One region of the Bradyrhizobium sp. 154 genome, then DNA from elsewhere that is predicted to be linked to it. Evidence: predicted binding sites of a transcription regulator. Region 1 holds the regulator's gene; the other holds the start of a gene.

Region 1 (10,998 bases):
CTCAAGATCATGGCGGCGCTGGCCGCCTCGGACCTCCCGGCGAGCCGGCTCGAGCTCGAGATCACCGAGGCCGTGCTGATCCGCGACGACGAAGCAGCGCTGGCGATCCTGCACCAGCTTCGCGCCATCGGGGTGCGCATCGCGCTGGACGATTTCGGCACCGGCTACTCGTCGCTGAGCTATCTGCACCGCTTCCCCTTCGACAAGATCAAGATCGACCGCTGCTTCGTCGAAGACATCGCCGGCCCCGACGGCTCCGCCAGCATCGTCCAGGCCGTTGTCAACTTAGCTGCCGCCCGCCGCATGACCACCACGGCCGAGGGCGTCGAAACCGAAGAGCAGCAGCGCCTGCTCCGGGCGCTCGGTTGTTCGGAGATGCAGGGCTATCTTTTCAGCGCCGCGAAACCGGCCGACAAGATGCTGGAGCTGTTCGCGCTGCATCGCAGCCGTCTCGCCCGACGCGAAGGCAGCGAGAGCCGACGCCGCGAGGCCGGTTAGGCTCGCAGACTGCGCCGCAAACGAAATCGCCCAGAAGCGGTCATCCGCTCCCAGGCGATCCATGTCTGAGGCCGTCAAGTCTAGTTCGGCACCGCAGCCTTCGTCGCGCGCTTGGCGGCGACGGCATTCGCGGTGACGCCGTGAAGGAAGTCATAGGCCGCATGCAGCGCCTTGTCGTCCTTCTCCTCCGGCGGGACGTAGGATTGGGAACCGGTCTGCTCGGTGCCATCGGCGGCCGACAAGTGCCCGCGCATCTGGGACTCCGCCATCGTATCCATCCGGCCCTTCAGCTCGGGCGGCACGTCCTGGAGGATCTCGATGTCGGGCGCGACGCCCTGGGCCTGGATCGAGCGGCCCGACGGCGTGTAGTAGCGCGCCGTGGTCAGCGCCAGCGCACCATTGCCGGCGCCGAGCGGAATGATCGTTTGCACCGAGCCCTTACCGAACGAGCGCGTGCCAATGATCGTCGCGCGCTTGTGATCGTGCAGCGCGCCGGCCACGATCTCGGAAGCCGACGCCGAGCCGCCATTGACCAGAACCACCAGCGGCTTGCCCTTGGTGAGATCGCCGCCATGCGCGGTGAAGCGCTGGGTTTCTTCCGGATTGCGCCCGCGGGTCGAGACGACCTCGCCACGCTGGAGGAATGCGCTCGACACCGAGACGGCCTGGTCGAGCAGGCCGCCGGGATTGTTGCGCAGGTCCACCACATAGCCTGCGAGCTTCTCCGGGGGGACCTCCTTGGAGACCGACGCGATCGCCTTCTTCAGGCCGTCGGTGGTCTGCTCGTTGAACGAGGTGATGCGGATATAGCCGATGTCGCCATTCTCGACGTGGAAGCGCACCGGGCGCACATGGATGATCTCGCGGGTGATCGCGACATCGAGCGGCGCGTCGGCACCCTTGCGCACGATGGTGAGCTTGGTCTTGGTGGCGACCGGCCCCTTCATCTTGTTGACGGCCTGCTCGAGCGTCATGCCCTGCACGGCCTCGCCGTCGATCTTGCTGATGAGGTCGCCGGACATGATGCCGGCCTTCGAGGCCGGCGTGTCGTCGATCGGCGAGACGACCTTGACGAGCCCATCCTCCATCGTGACCTCGATGCCGAGCCCGCCAAACTCGCCGGAGGTGGTCTCCTGCATCTCGGTCCAGGCCTTGGCATTCATGTAGCGCGAGTGCGGATCGAGCGAGGTCACCATGCCCGTGATCGCGCCTTCGATCAGCTTGGCACTGTCGGGCTTCTCGACATAGTTCGCCTTGACCCGCTCGAACACTGCGCCGAACAGATTGAGCTGGGAATAGGCATCGTCCGCGCTCGCCGCCGCCCGTGCCGCCCACACGCTGCCGTGGGGACTGGCTACCAGAAGGGTCAGACACACTCCCGTGAGCGCGCCCAGGGGGAACAGCAGGGTTTTCCGCATGGATAGGCTGGCCTTTTGCTTAGCGGTTCTGTTGAGGGCTTATCTCTCGGGCTTGGAAGCCGCCATGCAAATGGCGATCCAGGTCACCTCTCACAACACCATTCTGGTTTCTTCAAGGCCGCCTGGAAGGCCGGCGGCGGTACACCGGCGAAATCCCTTCGCCTCGGCTTAAGCTTTTGGCAACGTTCCGAAACCGCTTCGCGCAACGCGGCATCGGTCGGCCGCCCACGCCTCGCAGCTATGCGATTTTAGGATGGTTTTGGGGGGCCGGACACGCTAGGCGATGGCGACAAGACTTCAAATTCTCGGGAGGACACCAATGAATGACGCGCCCCGCATCCGGCCGGACAGGAACGTCGAACTCGGCGCCAGCAACGAGCCGTTCCAGAATCTACACGAGTTCATCCGGAAGGCGCGCGCCAATCTCAACCAGAATGCCTGGGACTACATCGTCGGCGCTGCCGAGACCGAGACCACGATGCGCCGCAACCGCATGGCGCTGGACGAGATCGCCTTCCGCCCGCGCGTGCTGCGCGACGTTCGCAAGGTCGACGGCTCCGTCGAGCAGCTCGGCCGCAGGATGCGGCTGCCGGTGGTGCTCGCCCCCGTCGGTGCCCTGGAGATCTTCGATCCCGATGGCGCGGCAAGCGTCGCGCGCGCCGCCGGCACCTTCGGTGCGGCGCACATGTTGAGCTCGGTGTCCGAGCCGGGGCTCGAGAAGACCGCCGAGGCCGCGCCCGACGCGCTGCGGCTCTATCAGCTCTATGTCCGCGGCGACGATGCCTTCGTCGCCGATGTCGTCAGCCGGAGCGAGAAGAACGGCTATGCCGCGTTCTGCCTGACTGTCGACACCGCCCATTACAGCCGTCGCGAACGTGACATCGCCAAGCGCTACGTTCGCGAAAGCCGCCTGCGCGCGACCGGCGGCGATTTCCAGAAGGGTCTGGAATGGCGGACGGTGAAGATGATCAAGGACAAGTTCAGGATCCCACTGATCCTGAAGGGAATCGCCACCGCCGAGGACGCTCAGATCGCGATCGATCACGGTGTCGAGTGGATCTACGTCTCCAACCATGGCGGCCGTCAGCTCGATCACGGCCGCGGCGCCATGCATGTGCTGCCTGAAATCGTCGAGGCGGTGAAGGGCCGCGCCAAGATCATGGTCGATGGCGGCTTCTGCCGCGGCACCGACATCGTCAAGGCGATCGCGGCCGGCGCCGACATCGTCGGCATCGGCCGGCTGCAATGCTGGGCGCTGGCGGCGGCCGGCGAAGCCGGCGTGATGCGAATGCTGGAATTGCTGGAGGACGAAGTGCTGCGCTGCCTCGGCCTCTTGGGTGCCACCTCGTTCGCCGAAATCGACAAATCCTGCCTGCATCAGGCGACCGCAACGAATGCGCCGAGCGTGTTCAGCGCGTTCCCGCTGTTCGACCACGAGCCCTACCGATACTGAAATGTGAAAGAACACGATGACCTCACTCTCCCCCGGCAGCGCCGATGCGCTCCTGTTCGATCTCGGCCGCGTGGTGCTCGATATCGATTTCTCCAAGGCGATCGCCTGCTGGGCGGGGCATGCCGGCTGCCAGCCCGAGGCCATCGTCGCGCGCTATGTGCGTGACGAGGCCTACCGGCTGCACGAGGTCGGCAAGATCGGCGACGAGGATTATTTCCAATCGCTGCGTTCATCGCTCGGGATCGGCATTTCCGACGCGCAGTTTCTGGAGGGATGGAACGCGATCTTCGCCGGCGAGATGCCTGAGATCGCCGAGCTCTTGCCGCGCGCGGCGAAGCAGATGCCGCTCTATGCCTTCTCCAACACCAATCGGCCGCATGTCGACTATTTTTCGAAGGAATATGCCGGCGTGCTCGGGCATTTCCGCGAGCTCTATCTGTCGTCCAGCATCGGCCTGCGCAAACCGGATGCGGAGGCGTTCGATCATGTCGTGGCGGCGATCGGCGTGCCAGCCAGCCGAATCGTCTTCTTCGACGACCTGGCCGAGAACGTCGAGGGGGCGCGAGCGCGTGGACTGACGGCGGTGCATGTCACCTCGCCCGGTGATGTCGGCAACGCCTTGCTAGCGTTGGGAATTTGACCACCGATGCCGAACAGGATCGGGGTCGGGTTTCGGGCACCCAAATCCGCTCGGGTATGGAACCAATTCACTTTGTACATTTTTGTACAGAGTTCCGGGAACGGAATACCTCCCTCCGGACTCTATGAGTCCGTTGGGACGTCTACATCGGACTTATTCTCGTGCTGGGCAAAGCCTACCTCACAAAGCAAGCCTCCTTGCTGCTCGAATTCGCCAAGACAACTTCGGATTCGCGCCTCTCCGCCAAGCTGATCAGCAAGGCCGCCGACCTAAAGTCGCAGGCCGATCCGCTGCCGGACAAGGATCAAAGCCCCAAAGCTCCGGACGTGACATCCAGCGTCAGTTCGGGCGAACAGACGCAGAGTTGATCCGATGCCGGCCGTGGCGCTCATCCTTCTCGTCCTCGCCATGGCTATCCTCGTACCGGTCTGTCTCGCCTTCCGGATCATGCCGTGACCGGTCTGAGCACGATTCTTCATGACGGAGATCACGCAGGATAAATCATCCTGTCGGCGCCTTTGCCTCGCGCCTGCACTCGGCTAGAACTTTCGCCGCCCATTGCCGATATGCTCAGCAGGAGTTTCCGCCCTTGGCCCTGATGCCGGTTTCTGACGCGCTTGCCGCGGTGCTGGCGGGTGCGGAGCCGCTGCCTGAAGCGATGGTTTCCCTCAACGAGGCCTATCATCGCGTGCTCGCACGCGATGTCCCGGCGCTGCGCACACAGCCGCCGGAAGCAATGTCGGCGATGGACGGCTACGCGGTGCGCGCGAGCGATGCAACAAAGCTCGATAGTACGCTCACCTTGATTGGCGAAGTGGCGGCGGGTCGTCCGTTCGCGGGAACGCTGGGCCCCGGCGAAGCCGTGCGGATCTTCACCGGCGGCGTCATTCCCAACGGTGCCGACGCGGTCGTGATCCAGGAGGACACGGTTGCGGACGGCAAGCGCATCACGATCAAGGAAGCCGCGATTGCCGGCCGCCACATCCGCCCCGCGGGCGTCGACTTCTCCGAAGGAGACGTGCTCCTGCGCAAGGGAACCCGTCTCACCGAGCGCGATCTCGCGCTCGCCGCCGCCATGAATCATCCGCAGCTTGCCGTCTGCCGCCGTCCGAAGGTCGCGATCCTCGCCACCGGCGACGAGCTGGTCATGCCGGGAACCACACCCGCTCACGGCCAGATCGTCTATTCCAACGGCTATGCCCTGCACGCGCTCGCCCGCAGCGAGGGGGCCGATACCATCGACCTCGGCATTGCCGCCGATACGCTGGAGGCCACCACTGCCGGCATCCGCCGCGCCCGCGAGAGCGGCGCCGAGATCCTGGTCACGAGCGGCGGCGCGTCGGTCGGCGACCATGATCTGGTCCAGCAGGCGTTGAGGGACGAAGGCATCGCGATGGCGTTCTGGAAGATCGCGATGCGCCCGGGCAAGCCGATGATGCATGGGCGGCTCGGCGCGATGCGCGTGATCGGCCTGCCGGGCAATCCTGTGTCATCCTACGTGTGCGCCTTCCTGTTCCTGGTGCCGCTGATTCGCGCCTTGTCGGGACGATCCATGATTCATCACCGACAAGAACGCGCCGTGCTCGGCCGCGATGTGGATGCAAACGATATGCGCGCGGACTATCTGCGCGCACATCTGGAGACGCGCGACGATGGCACGTTGGTGGCCCTTCCCGTCAAACACCAGGATTCCTCGCTGCTTGCGAATCTCGCTGCAGCACAGGCACTTCTCGTCCGCGCACCGTTCGCTCCGAAGGCAGAAGCCGGCTCGCCTTGCGAGGTCCTGCGCCTGCCCGTCTGAACGCATCCACCACACGCGTTCCGCGAACTTTGTCCCGTTCACGGTAAATTAAGCAGTTGCGGAACACATATCGAACATATAGTGTCCGTTCATGATTTGTTTCGAGCATGTAGCGGTTCACCGCTCCAATTTAGCGTCTCGGAATCGAACGACATCAACCGGGGGACTTTGGTCGAGATGTTAACGCGCAAACAATACGAGCTTCTGCGGTTCATCAGCGAACGTCTGAAGGAAAGTGGCGTGCCGCCCTCCTTCGACGAGATGAAGGATGCGCTCGACCTGCGCTCGAAATCGGGCATCCATCGCCTGATCACCGCGCTCGAGGAGCGCGGCTTCATCCGCCGCCTGCCCAACCGCGCCCGCGCCATCGAGGTGATCAAGCTGCCCGAGCTCCAGGCCGCCGCCGGCAGCCGCCGCGGCTTCACGCCGAGCGTCATCGAGGGCAATCTCGGCAAGGTGCGCGCGAGCTCCAGTTCTTCCGCGGACGAAGGCGAGCGTCCCGTTGCGGTGCCCGTGATGGGTCGCATCGCGGCCGGCACGCCGATCGAAGCGTTGCAGACCCGCAGTCACACCATTAGCGTGCCGCCCGACATGCTCGGCTCGGGCGAACACTACGCACTCGAAGTGCGCGGCGATTCGATGGTCGAAGCCGGCATTCTCGATGGCGACATGGCGCTGATCCAGCGTAACGAGAGCGCCGATACCGGCGACATCGTGGTGGCCCTGATCGACGACGAGGAAGCGACGCTCAAGCGCTTTCGTCGCCGGGGGGCGTCGATCGCGCTCGAGCCCGCCAATGCCGCCTACGAGGTGCGCATCCTGCCGCCGAACCGGGTGAAGATTCAGGGCAAGCTGATCGGGCTGTACCGCAAGTACTGAGACGGGCCAGCGGTCATTCGATACCAATGATTCCGATTGGAGCGGACGATGGTCCGCTCCAGCTGGATAGTCTTTTGGTCTTGCGCAGATTATCCGGCCCCTCTCTCCGGCGCTCCATCCTCGGCATGCGGCTCCAAGCACGCATCGCTTGTGAAGAGATCGTGCGCAGGATCGCTTTAAGCGCCTTCGCAGCGTGCTCGCGCAAGCATTCGCAACTCAATTGCAGCACCATGCACGCAATCTGCGCACGTAGGGAGCGAGCTATTCCGCAACGCCTAAACTCCCATCAACCGACAGCCACGGCGAAGCTGGCCACATTCCCCCTCTCGGCGCCCGCAGGCCACGGGCGCTCGCATCCGCCGAATGCACTGAAGCGAGCTTTGTTCCTATGACTTCGGGAAAGATAATGTGATCGTGTCCGGCAACGCCAGCCGCAGATTTGCCCACAACCGAGCAGAGCGTTACGTGCTTCCACTCTGATAGAGGCTTGCGCCTCCGAAGGAGGCGCGGGTTGCTATCTTCGAATGAGGAGCACCCGATGTGTGACTACAGCCTGCATGCCGTTGCATCTCGCCCCGCCGAAGTCGGCGAGACGATCGTGTCGACAACGTTCCGCGGCACCTCAACGCGCGGCTTTGCTTCCGCGGCCGATCCGACCGTGGCCGTCTGCCTGCTGCCGGGAACGGAGCTCGCCTTCGCCGACAACGTCCGTTACGATAATCGCTGGATCTGGACGCGCACCATCAACTCCCGCGTCGGCAAGTTCGGCAAGATCGATCCGCACATACCCGACCGCCATCATGACGCGATCGAATTCCCCGACGGCAAATACGTGCTGGTGACGCAGCTCGTCGAAGGCCAGCGCGCAACCGTGCTGCAATTGCCGGTGACGCAGCCGGTCAGCGAGCGCGAGCACAAGCCGCAGATCGTTGCCGATAGCCGGTCGACGATCACGCGCCTGCCGATTGGCTGAGCCGTCCCCGCCCGCGGGGTCGGGCCAGGATTGAAATGCCATCGCCGGCCGAGGCCGGCGAGATGGTATAATTTGTGTGCTGCGGAGTCCGGTCGGACCCGGACCTACTCTTCGCATTTGTTTTTAATCGTCCGGCCCCTAATCGTCGACCTGCAAGTCGGTCTCCGCCGGCGTTGCATCCCGGTTGCGGGCCGCGGCCGTCCTCGGCACAAGGCTCCCATCGAAATCACCCTCGCCGGCGCCGGCCGGCAACCAGGGACGGCTTGTGCCTCTTGCTCTCACCGCCTGTATCGCAAAGCCGTCACCACGCTGCGTCAACGCCAGCGCGCCCTGGCTGGTGAGACGCTGCCGGTCGACCACCATCGCCGCGCAATCGGGCGGCGCGGGGCGCGTCGTGACCACCAGCGCGGCGCGACTGCAATCCTCAGCCAGCGCATCGATGCGCAGTGAAAGCGCGACCAGCCGACCGTCGGCAAGCGGCGTCACACAGCCGGACTCGTCGCACGACACGCCGTCAGCCAGCGAGCTACTCCCGGCATCGCGCGGATCGGCGTCGGCAGCTAACCACTCTTTGAGCAGAAAGCCATCCTTGCTCGCCCGGATCACATGCAACTGCCCGTCCCTGCCCCGCACCGCGACGCTGGCGCCGTCCCCGGCAATCAGGATGTCGGGCTGCCGCACCGACAGGCCCCACGCGATGGCGGCCAGCAGCACCAAGGCGCCAGACCAGCGCAAGGGCGTGCGCAACAGGCCCATCAAGATGATCCCGAGGCTTGCCGCGATCAGCGGCGCGGTGCCGAAGGCAGGGATCCGGCCGACTGCACCCGGCAGTGCCGCCACCCAGCGCGACACCGCGACCATCCAGTCGATGCCGATCCCCATCAGCCACCAGAACACGCTGTCAAGCCCAAAGGGAGCCGCGAGCAGTCCCAACAGGCCAGCCGGCATCACCAGTGCCGAGACCACCGGCATCGCGCCGAGATTGGCGAGCACGCCGAACGGGGTGACGCGATGGAAGTGGAAGGCGGCATAGGGCGTGGTCGCAAGTCCTGCGATCAGCGAGGCCAGGAATAGCATCGCGATCTCGCGGCCGCCCCACAGCGCGATACGGGCCGTCGCGGAATGATCGGGCGAGGCAAACAGGTTCGGCATGCCGATCTGCACCAGCGCCACGAGCCCGAGCGTTGCGGCGAAGGACATTTGAAAGCTCGGATGCACCAGCGCTTCCGGCGCGACCGCGAGCACGATCAGTGCCGCCACGGCCAGCGTGCGGAAGGTGATAGCGCGGCGATCGACCATGACCGCGATCAGCACCACCGCCGTCATGAAGAACGAGCGTTGCGTGGCGACCTCCGCGCCTGACAGCAGCAGGTAGAACGCAGCCGCCACCAGCGCGGCGGCCGCTGACCATTTCTTGATGGCAAATCCCGCCGCCAGCCCCGGGATCAAGGCCAGCAGGGCGCGCACCGCGAAAAACACGACACCGGCGACGACCGCCATGTGATAGCCGGAGATCGACAGCACATGGCCAAGCCCCGAGATGAACATGGCGTCGTTGACGGGCGTGGTGATGGCATCGCGCCGTCCGGTGAGCAGCGCGGTCGCGATCGCACGGTTGTCGCCCTCGAGCGTCGCACGGATGCGTGCGTCGATCGCATCACGCAAGCCCTGCGTGAAGGCTGCGTAGCGCAGCCGCAAGCCGCCGGTCTCCTGCGGGGCTGCCACCGTAATCGCGCCCATTGCAAAACCGGAGGCGCCGATGCCTTGAAAGAACATGTCGCGGGAGAAATCGTAGCTACCCGGGCGCACGGGAGAGATCGGCGGCATCAAGCGCGCCTTCAGCTGCACGAAACTGCCGACCTGCGGTGCCATCCCCTTGCGCACCGAGAGGCGGACGCGCTCGAGCCTGACGTCGCTGCGCTGCGCCTCCATGGCGGTGACGCGCAGCACGAAGCGATCCGTGCGCTCGCGGATGTCGCGGGTCTCGACGTAGCCCGACAGCGATACCGAATAGAGTGGCTTGGCCAGCACCGTATGGGCGATGCGCGCGGTCTTCCAGGTCGCCATGGCAAAGCCAGCCGCGACAGCCGCGATCATGATCGCGGGCGCGAACAGCCGACTCCGCCGCAGCAGGACGGCGCCGAGCATGAGCGCGATGGCCGACGCGGCAACGACCCACAGCACCGGCTCGTGATCGGCAGCGAAATAGAGCGCGATGCCGCCGCCGAAGGCGACCGGCACCCAGGGCAACAGCCGACCGGCGCCGGCCTCGGCACGCGCCCATTCGCGCGCCGTCTCGACGATCGCGGGCCAGGCGCCAAAGCCCGCCGGCGCAAAGCCGCCAGCGGGCGCGGCGCGGCCAACCGGCCACGTTCCGGCAACTCCCTGGGAGCGCACTGGCCGGCCAGGCTCCGCCATTCCCTGCACCTTACGATACGCGATAGGTGCAGAGGCTACCGGAACGTGCGGCTGTGCGAATAGCGGTACGGATCAGGAACGAACTTGGACGTCCCCTACTTTTCCTCTTCCATGGTCACGGCGACCGAGGCCTTGGCCGAGAGGCGGACCTTGTTGCCTTCGACGTCGGCAACGAGACCCTTATCGATGAAATGATGGTGGCCCTTGTGGCGGCCCTCGCCGCTGTCCTTCTTGGTCAGCTTGATGCGGTTGCCCTCAACGCGATCGACGGTGCCGATATGGACGCCATCGGCGCCGATGATTTCCATATGTTCTGCGATGTTCTGCATGGATGGACCCTCGTTTGGATTCACCCCAACGTCAGAGGCGCGCGTTCGTTTCCCACGCGAAAATGACGATGCCGTGTGCCGCCCGCTCGTCAGATCAGCGGTTCCTTCGACGAGGCATGGTGGTTGACGATCTTCCACGCGCCGTCCTCGCGGATGATGACCCAGCTCACCTTGACGACGAGATCAGGACGCTCGCCGGCGAGGTCGAACGAGACGGTTGCCGCCATGTTGATCATGTCAGGACCTGCCTGCGCGGCATGCACCTCGGAAAACGTCGCACTCGGCTTGCGCCATCGCGGCAGGCCGTTGAAATAGTCCGCAACGCCGTCCCTGCCCCGATAGAGTTTCGGGTTGGAGCCGAAGAAGAATGCGTTGCTCGCATAGAGCGAGGACAGCGCGGCGGCGTCGAGCGTCGCGAAGCCGGCGCACCATTTCGCGATGATGGCGGAAACGATGGCGTCGGTTTCGTTGCTCATGGGTGCCTCAACCTTTCGCGACTTCCTTTGCAAACGTGTCGCGCAGACCGATGGTGCGCGAAAACACCGGCTTGCCCGGCGTCGAGTCCTTGTCGCGCACGAAATAGCCCTGG
Region 2 (6,286 bases), on a different contig from region 1:
GCCGAAAAACCCGACGTGCTCTGGGAGAAGCCCGAGCTCGACCGGCTCTATGCCCGTCTTGAGGACGAGTATGAGCTGAAGGAGCGCCTCGACACACTCGAGCGCAAGCTCACGGCGGTGTCGGAGACCGCCAACGCGCTGACCGACATCATCGACACCCAGCGCTCGCTCCGCCTCGAAATTGCGGTGGTGGTGCTGATCGTGATCGAGGTCGCGATCGGGTGCTTCCAGATCTGGTCGGGGACGCATTAGAAATGAGAGCGAGATGCGCGTGACTGCGCCCTCTCATCTTGTGAGAGAGGGCAGCGCCGCTGGTCGGCACAGCTCACTTGCAAGCTCACTTGCAAACTCACTTGGGTGAGGGGTTCTCCCCACGCTCGCCGGTGCGTTGTGATGCGCTGCTTTACCGCATTCTTCGTCATTGCGAGCGAAGCGAAGCAATCCAGTGTCCCGCCGAAGAGCCAGTCTGGATTGCTTCGCTTCGCTCGCAACGACGGATTGACGGTCATCAAGGGCTAATCCGATGCGCCCTCTATTATCTGCAGCGCCGCCGCACAATGCCGCGCGATCGTGAGTTCCTCATTCGTTGGAATGATGAACACCTCAATAGCGCTATCGCCCCGGCTGATGCGCTCGCGCGCGGCATCATTCGCACCGGCATCGATCCGCATGCCGAGCCAGGCGAGGCGTTCACCAATTGCGAACCGGATTTCCTTCGCATGCTCGCCGATGCCGCCGGTGAAGATCAGGCAGTCCAACCCTCCAAGCGTAGTCGCCAGCATGACGATCTGCTGCGTCGCGCGGAGCACGAAGAGATCGACCGCCTCCCGCGCCGCGGCCTCGCTGCTCGCGAGCAGCGTGCGCATGTCCGCGGAGATGCCGGAGACGCCGAGCAGGCCTGACTCATGATAGAGCAAATGCTGAAGGTCGTCGGCCGGCATGTTCTCGTGCTGTTGCAGATAGAGCAGCACGCCGGGATCGATCGTGCCGCAGCGCGTGCCCATCACGAGGCCGTCGAGCGGCGTCAGCCCCATCGTGGTGTCGATGCTGCGGCCCTCGTGCAGCGCGCACAGGCTCGCGCCATTGCCGAGATGGGCGATGACGGTGCGCTTTGCGATGAGCTGCGGCGCGATTGCCGCGAGGCGGCCCGCGACATATTCGAAGGAGAGGCCGTGAAACCCGTAGCGCCGCACGCCGCGCTCCTCATAGCGCCTCGGAATGGCGAAGCGGCGCGCGGGCGGCGACAGGCTGTGGTGGAAGGCGGTATCGAAACAGGCGATCTGCGTCAGACCGGGGCGGGTCGCCTGGATGATGCGGATCGGCTCCAGGCAACGCGGCTGGTGCAGCGGGGCCAGCGGGGTCAGCGCCTCCAGCTTGGCATAGACGTCGTCCGTCAGCGCGACGGGTCCGGAGTAGTCCGGCCCGCCGTGGACGATGCGGTGGCCGATGGCGCGCAGGCGATGCTCGCCGAAATGCTGGTCTACGAAGGTCAGCACGTCGGCGAACAGATGACCGCTGTCCGTATCCGACGCGTCCCTTCGCGTCTCGAACAGCTTCTCGCCCGCCGGGCGCTTCACCACGAGGCGGGGCGTTGCTTCGTGCTCGTCGAGCAAGCCGTTGCAGAGCAGGCCGGGGCCGGACGCCGCCAACTCGAACAGCCCGAACTTGATGCTCGACGATCCGGAGTTGAGCACAAGGACAGTGTCCGACATGGCTTCAGTCGCCGGCTTCGGCTGGCGTGTTGCCGCCGGCGCTGTTCGGCCAGACCCAGTCGCGGACCTCAGGCATGTCCTCGCCATGCTCGCGGACGTAGCGGGAATGTTCGATCAGCTTGTCGCGGAACTGTTGCTTGACCTGCGCAGCCCTGGTCGCAAGCCCCGGCACGCGCTCGATCGCCTCGATCGCGAGATGGTAGCGGTCGAGCCCGTTGAGCACGACCATGTCGAACGGCGTCGTCGTGGTGCCTTCCTCGGCAAATCCGCGCACATGCATGCCGGTATGATTGGTGCGGTTATAAGTCAGCCGGTGAATGAGATAAGGATAGCCGTGATAGGCGAAGATCACCGGCTTGTCCGATGTGAACAGGCTGTCGAAGTCGCGGTCGGAGAGGCCGTGCGGATGCTGCGCCCGAGGTTGCAGCGTCATGAGGTCGACGACGTTGACGACGCGGATCTTCAATTCGGGCAGCGCCTTGCGCAGCAGGTCGACGGCGGCGAGCGTCTCCAGTGTCGGCACGTCGCCGGCGCAGGCCATCACGACGTCGGGCTCTGCGTTTGCCTCCTCCGTGCCCGCCCAGGTCCAGATGCCGATGCCGGCGTCGCAATGCGTAGCCGCCTCCTGCATCGACAGCCATTGCGGCGCCGGCTGCTTGCCCGCGACGATGACGTTGATGCGGTTGTAGGTGCGCAGGCAATGATCGACGATCCACAACAGCGTGTTGGTATCAGGCGGGAAATAGATGCGGACGATGTCAGCCTTCTTGTTGGCGACGAGATCGACGAAACCAGGATCCTGATGGCTGAAGCCGTTGTGGTCCTGGCGCCAGACATGCGAGGTCAAGAGATAGTTGAGCGAGGCGATCGGGCGGCGCCATGGCAGATCGCGCGTCACCTTCAGCCATTTGGCGTGCTGGTTGAACATGGAATCGACGATGTGGATGAAGGCCTCGTAGCAGGAGAAGAAGCCGTGCCTGCCGGTGAGCAGATAGCCTTCGAGCCAGCCTTGACAGAGATGCTCGCTCAGGACCTCCATGACGCGGCCGTCCTGCGCGAGATGCACGTCGTAAGATTCGGTTGGCTCCATCCAGACGCGTTCGGTTGCCTCGAACACCGCGTCTAACCGGTTTGATGCCGTCTCGTCCGGGCCCATGATGCGGAAATTGCGCGCCTCGGCGTTGAGGCGAACGACGTCGCGCAGGAATTTGCCGAGCTCGCGTGTGGCTTCCGCCACGACACCGCCGGGCTGCGGTACCTCGACAGCGAAGCTGCGGAAGTCCGGCAGCTTCAGCTCCTTCTTCAACAGTCCGCCATTGGCATGCGGATTGGTCCCCATTCGCCGCTGGCCTTCGGGCGCGAGCGCCTGAAGCTCGGGAATCAGCGCCCCGCTGGGGTCGAACAACTTGTCCGGCTCATAGCTGCGCATCCAGTCTTCGAGCACCTTCAGATGCGCCGGATTCTCGCGGCAACTCGCAACGGGCACCTGATGCGCGCGCCAAAAACCTTCGACCTTCTTGCCGTCAACCTCCTTCGGGCCGGTCCAGCCCTTGGGGCTGCGCAGCACGATCATCGGCCAGCGCGGTCGCTCGACGCTTTTGCGCCCATCGCGGGCGTGCTGCTGGATCGAGCGGATGCTGACGAGCGCGACGTCGAGCGCATCCGCCATGGCCTGGTGCATCAATTTGGGATCGTCGCCTTCGACGAACAGCGGCTCATGGCCGAGCCCGCGGAAGAGGTCGCGGATCTCTTCGTTGCGCATCCGCCCGAGCACGGTGGGGTTGGCGATCTTGTAGCCGTTGAGGTGCAGGATCGGCAGCACCGCGCCGTCATGGGCCGGGTTCAAGAACTTGTTCGAGTGCCACGACGCCGCCAGCGGGCCGGTTTCGGCCTCGCCGTCGCCGACGACGCAGGCGACGATGAGGTCGGGATTGTCGAATGCCGCGCCATAGGCGTGCACCAGCGCATAGCCGAGCTCGCCGCCCTCGTGGATCGAGCCCGGCGTTTCCGGCGCCGCGTGGCTCGGAATGCCGCCGGGGAAGGAGAACTGCCTGAACAGCTTGCGCAATCCCTCAGTATCGCGCGCGATGTCGGGATAGATCTCGCTGTAGCTGCCTTCCAGATAGGTGTTGGCAACCATGCCCGGGCCGCCATGGCCGGGACCGCAGACGTAGATCACGTTGAGGTCGAGCGCACGGATGACGCGGTTGAGGTGAGCATAGATGAAGTTCAGGCCGGGCGTCGTGCCCCAATGGCCGAGCAGGCGCGGCTTGATGTGCTCGGGCCGTAGCGGTTCGCGCAACAGCGGATTGTCGAGGAGATAGATTTGCCCGACCGAGAGATAGTTGGCGGCACGCCAGTAGCGATCGAGGAGATCGAGTTCGCTGCTCGCGGCGCGCAATTGTCGTTGATTTGTCATGTTCTTGCCGACCTTCACCCAGCGATCGTCATCAACATTGTTCCGGCGCGATTGATCCCTTCGCCATGAAACGGGATCGCCGCCCCGCCGGTGTTGCGTGAGGTCAAGGGCGCGCGCCCGAAGTTTGGGCAGCGCTACTGTGCATGGGGTTGTTTCCGCGTTTTTGCTCTTGTTCTTGATTTGTTCTGGGCGCGTGCTATGTTGGGTTCATGAGTCGAGCATCTTCTCGTGCCCTCAAGCACCCGCCGGTTACGGCGCCCTCCGAGCCGGCGGGTGCGCCTTCTGATTTTCCTGTCGATTTTCCCGAGCTTGGCGTCGCCATCGATCGCGCACGCAGGCGAGGGCGGGGCGTCCAGTCCAACGCCAGCGGCCGTTACGAGGCCGAGGCCCGCGTCGCCTTCGACGATGGCTGGCAGAGCCTGGAGGAACTGCCGCCGTTCAAGACCACGGTCGGGATCGACACCTCACGCAAGGTGATCACCCGCAACGATTCCCCCGACATCGGTTTCGACCGCTCGATCAACCCCTATCGCGGCTGCGAGCACGGCTGCGTCTATTGCTTCGCGCGGCCGACGCACGCCTATCTCGGCCTGTCTCCCGGGCTCGACTTCGAGTCCAAACTGTTTGCCAAGCCCGAGGCGGCGGCGCTGCTCGAGAAGGAACTCGCTGCCAGCGGCTACGAGCCGCGGATGATCGCGATCGGCACCAACACCGATCCCTATCAGCCGATCGAGCGCGAGCGAAAGATCATGCGAGGCATCCTAGAGGTGCTGGAGCGCGCCGGGCATCCCGTCGGCATCGTCACCAAATCGGTCCTGGTGGTGCGCGATATCGACATTCTCGCGCGGATGGCCAAGCGCAACCTCGCCAAGGTCGCGATCTCCGTCACCTCGCTCGATCCGAGGCTCGCGCGCACCATGGAGCCGCGGGCGGCGACGCCGCCGAAGCGACTGGAAGCGCTCAAGCAGCTCTCGGAGGCGGGCATTCCGACCACTGTGATGGTCGCGCCCGTGATCCCCGCGCTGAACGATTCCGAGATCGAGCGCATTCTTGATGCCGCAGCCCATGCCGGCGTCAAGGAAGCCTCCTACGTGCTGCTGCGGCTGCCGCTCGAGGTCCGCGATCTGTTTCGCGAATGGCTGATGGCGAACTATCCAGACCGCTACCGCCACGTCTTCACGCTGATCCGCGACATGCGCGGCGGCCGCGACTACGATGCGAAATGGGGCGAGCGGATGAAGGGGACCGGCCCGATGGCCTGGACCATCGGCCGTCGCTTCGAGATCGCCTGCGACAGGCTCGGCCTCAACAAGCGGCGCTCCAAGCTGACCACCGATCACTTCGCGCGGCCGAAGCGGAACGGCGATCAGCTCAGCCTGTTCTGATCGCGAAGTGGACGAGGCGTAACATGAGTGAGGAAACCACCGTGCCGGTGCCGCGGCTGACCGTAGTCACGCTCGGTGTCAGCAACATCCGCGCCAGCATTGCCTTTTACGAGGCGCTCGGTTTCTCGCGCCTGCTCAAGGCGACCGGTGAGGCGGTCGCATTCTACGACACCGGTGGTCCGGTGCTCGCCTTGTATCCCTGGGATCAGCTCGCCGCCGACGCCGGGTTGCCGGACAATCCAAGACCGCCGGCATTTCGCGGGATGACGCTCGCCTGGAACTGCCGGACGCGCGAGGAGGTCGATACGGTGCTGGCTTTCGCTGTCGACAAGGGTGCAGCGCTGCTGAAAGCGGCGCACGAGACTGATTACGGCGGCTATTCCGGCTATTTCACCGATCCCGATGGCCATCCTTGGGAGGTCGTGGTCGCACCCGGGATCGAGGTGGGCGAGGACCGACGGGTGCATTTGGCGGAATAGGGCGGCTCACCTGAATAACGGGAATTGTCTCGGGTTCCAGGTTGCGCTGGCGAAGCCGCTTGCGCACGATCCCCACCATGATTCGGGACAAGTCCGCCAAGAAGCTGGCCAAAGACACGCCAAAAAAAGACGGTGCGAAGAAGGCTGCGCCTGCCAACACGTTGGAAGGCAAGCCGCCGCAAGCCAAGTCGTCGGAAACTAAGGCGTCGGAGGTTCAGGCTTTAACCGGCAAAAGCGCCGGCCGGAAAGGCATCATTGCCGTGGCCCCGCCGAGCTTCCGTCGTGAGCGCG

What was found. Region 1 encodes LexA, which represses DNA repair genes until DNA is damaged. Its sites were predicted from a motif close to TGTTCNNNNTGTGTTCNG; they were not measured.
Region 2: the regulator LexA is predicted to act here: its motif matches at 4,302-4,319, upstream of IVA92_RS10810 (PA0069 family radical SAM protein).

What each region holds. Positions count from the first base shown of each region.
Region 1 is NZ_JADPKG010000118.1:56,165-67,162, reverse strand. Features, by position in the region: gene IVA92_RS32570 (EAL domain-containing protein) at 1-498, shown strand, start outside; gene IVA92_RS32565 (S41 family peptidase) at 579-1,916, opposite strand; gene IVA92_RS32560 (alpha-hydroxy acid oxidase) at 2,236-3,369, shown strand; gene IVA92_RS32555 (HAD-IA family hydrolase) at 3,386-4,009, shown strand; gene IVA92_RS32550 (hypothetical protein) at 4,171-4,377, shown strand; gene glp (gephyrin-like molybdotransferase Glp) at 4,599-5,810, shown strand; gene lexA (transcriptional repressor LexA) at 5,988-6,689, shown strand; gene IVA92_RS32535 (hypothetical protein) at 7,228-7,662, shown strand; gene IVA92_RS32530 (ComEC/Rec2 family competence protein) at 7,801-10,080, opposite strand; gene IVA92_RS32525 (DUF2171 domain-containing protein) at 10,176-10,409, opposite strand; gene IVA92_RS32520 (SgcJ/EcaC family oxidoreductase) at 10,499-10,885, opposite strand; gene IVA92_RS32515 (glutamine--tRNA ligase/YqeY domain fusion protein) at 10,893-10,998, opposite strand, start outside.
Region 2 is NZ_JADPKG010000044.1:194,706-200,991, forward strand. Features, by position in the region: gene IVA92_RS10795 (RMD1 family protein) at 1-252, shown strand, start outside; gene IVA92_RS10800 (acetate/propionate family kinase) at 516-1,712, opposite strand; gene IVA92_RS10805 (phosphoketolase family protein) at 1,717-4,131, opposite strand; gene IVA92_RS10810 (PA0069 family radical SAM protein) at 4,341-5,516, shown strand; gene IVA92_RS10815 (VOC family protein) at 5,540-5,995, shown strand; gene IVA92_RS10820 (ribonuclease HII) at 6,073-6,286, shown strand, end outside.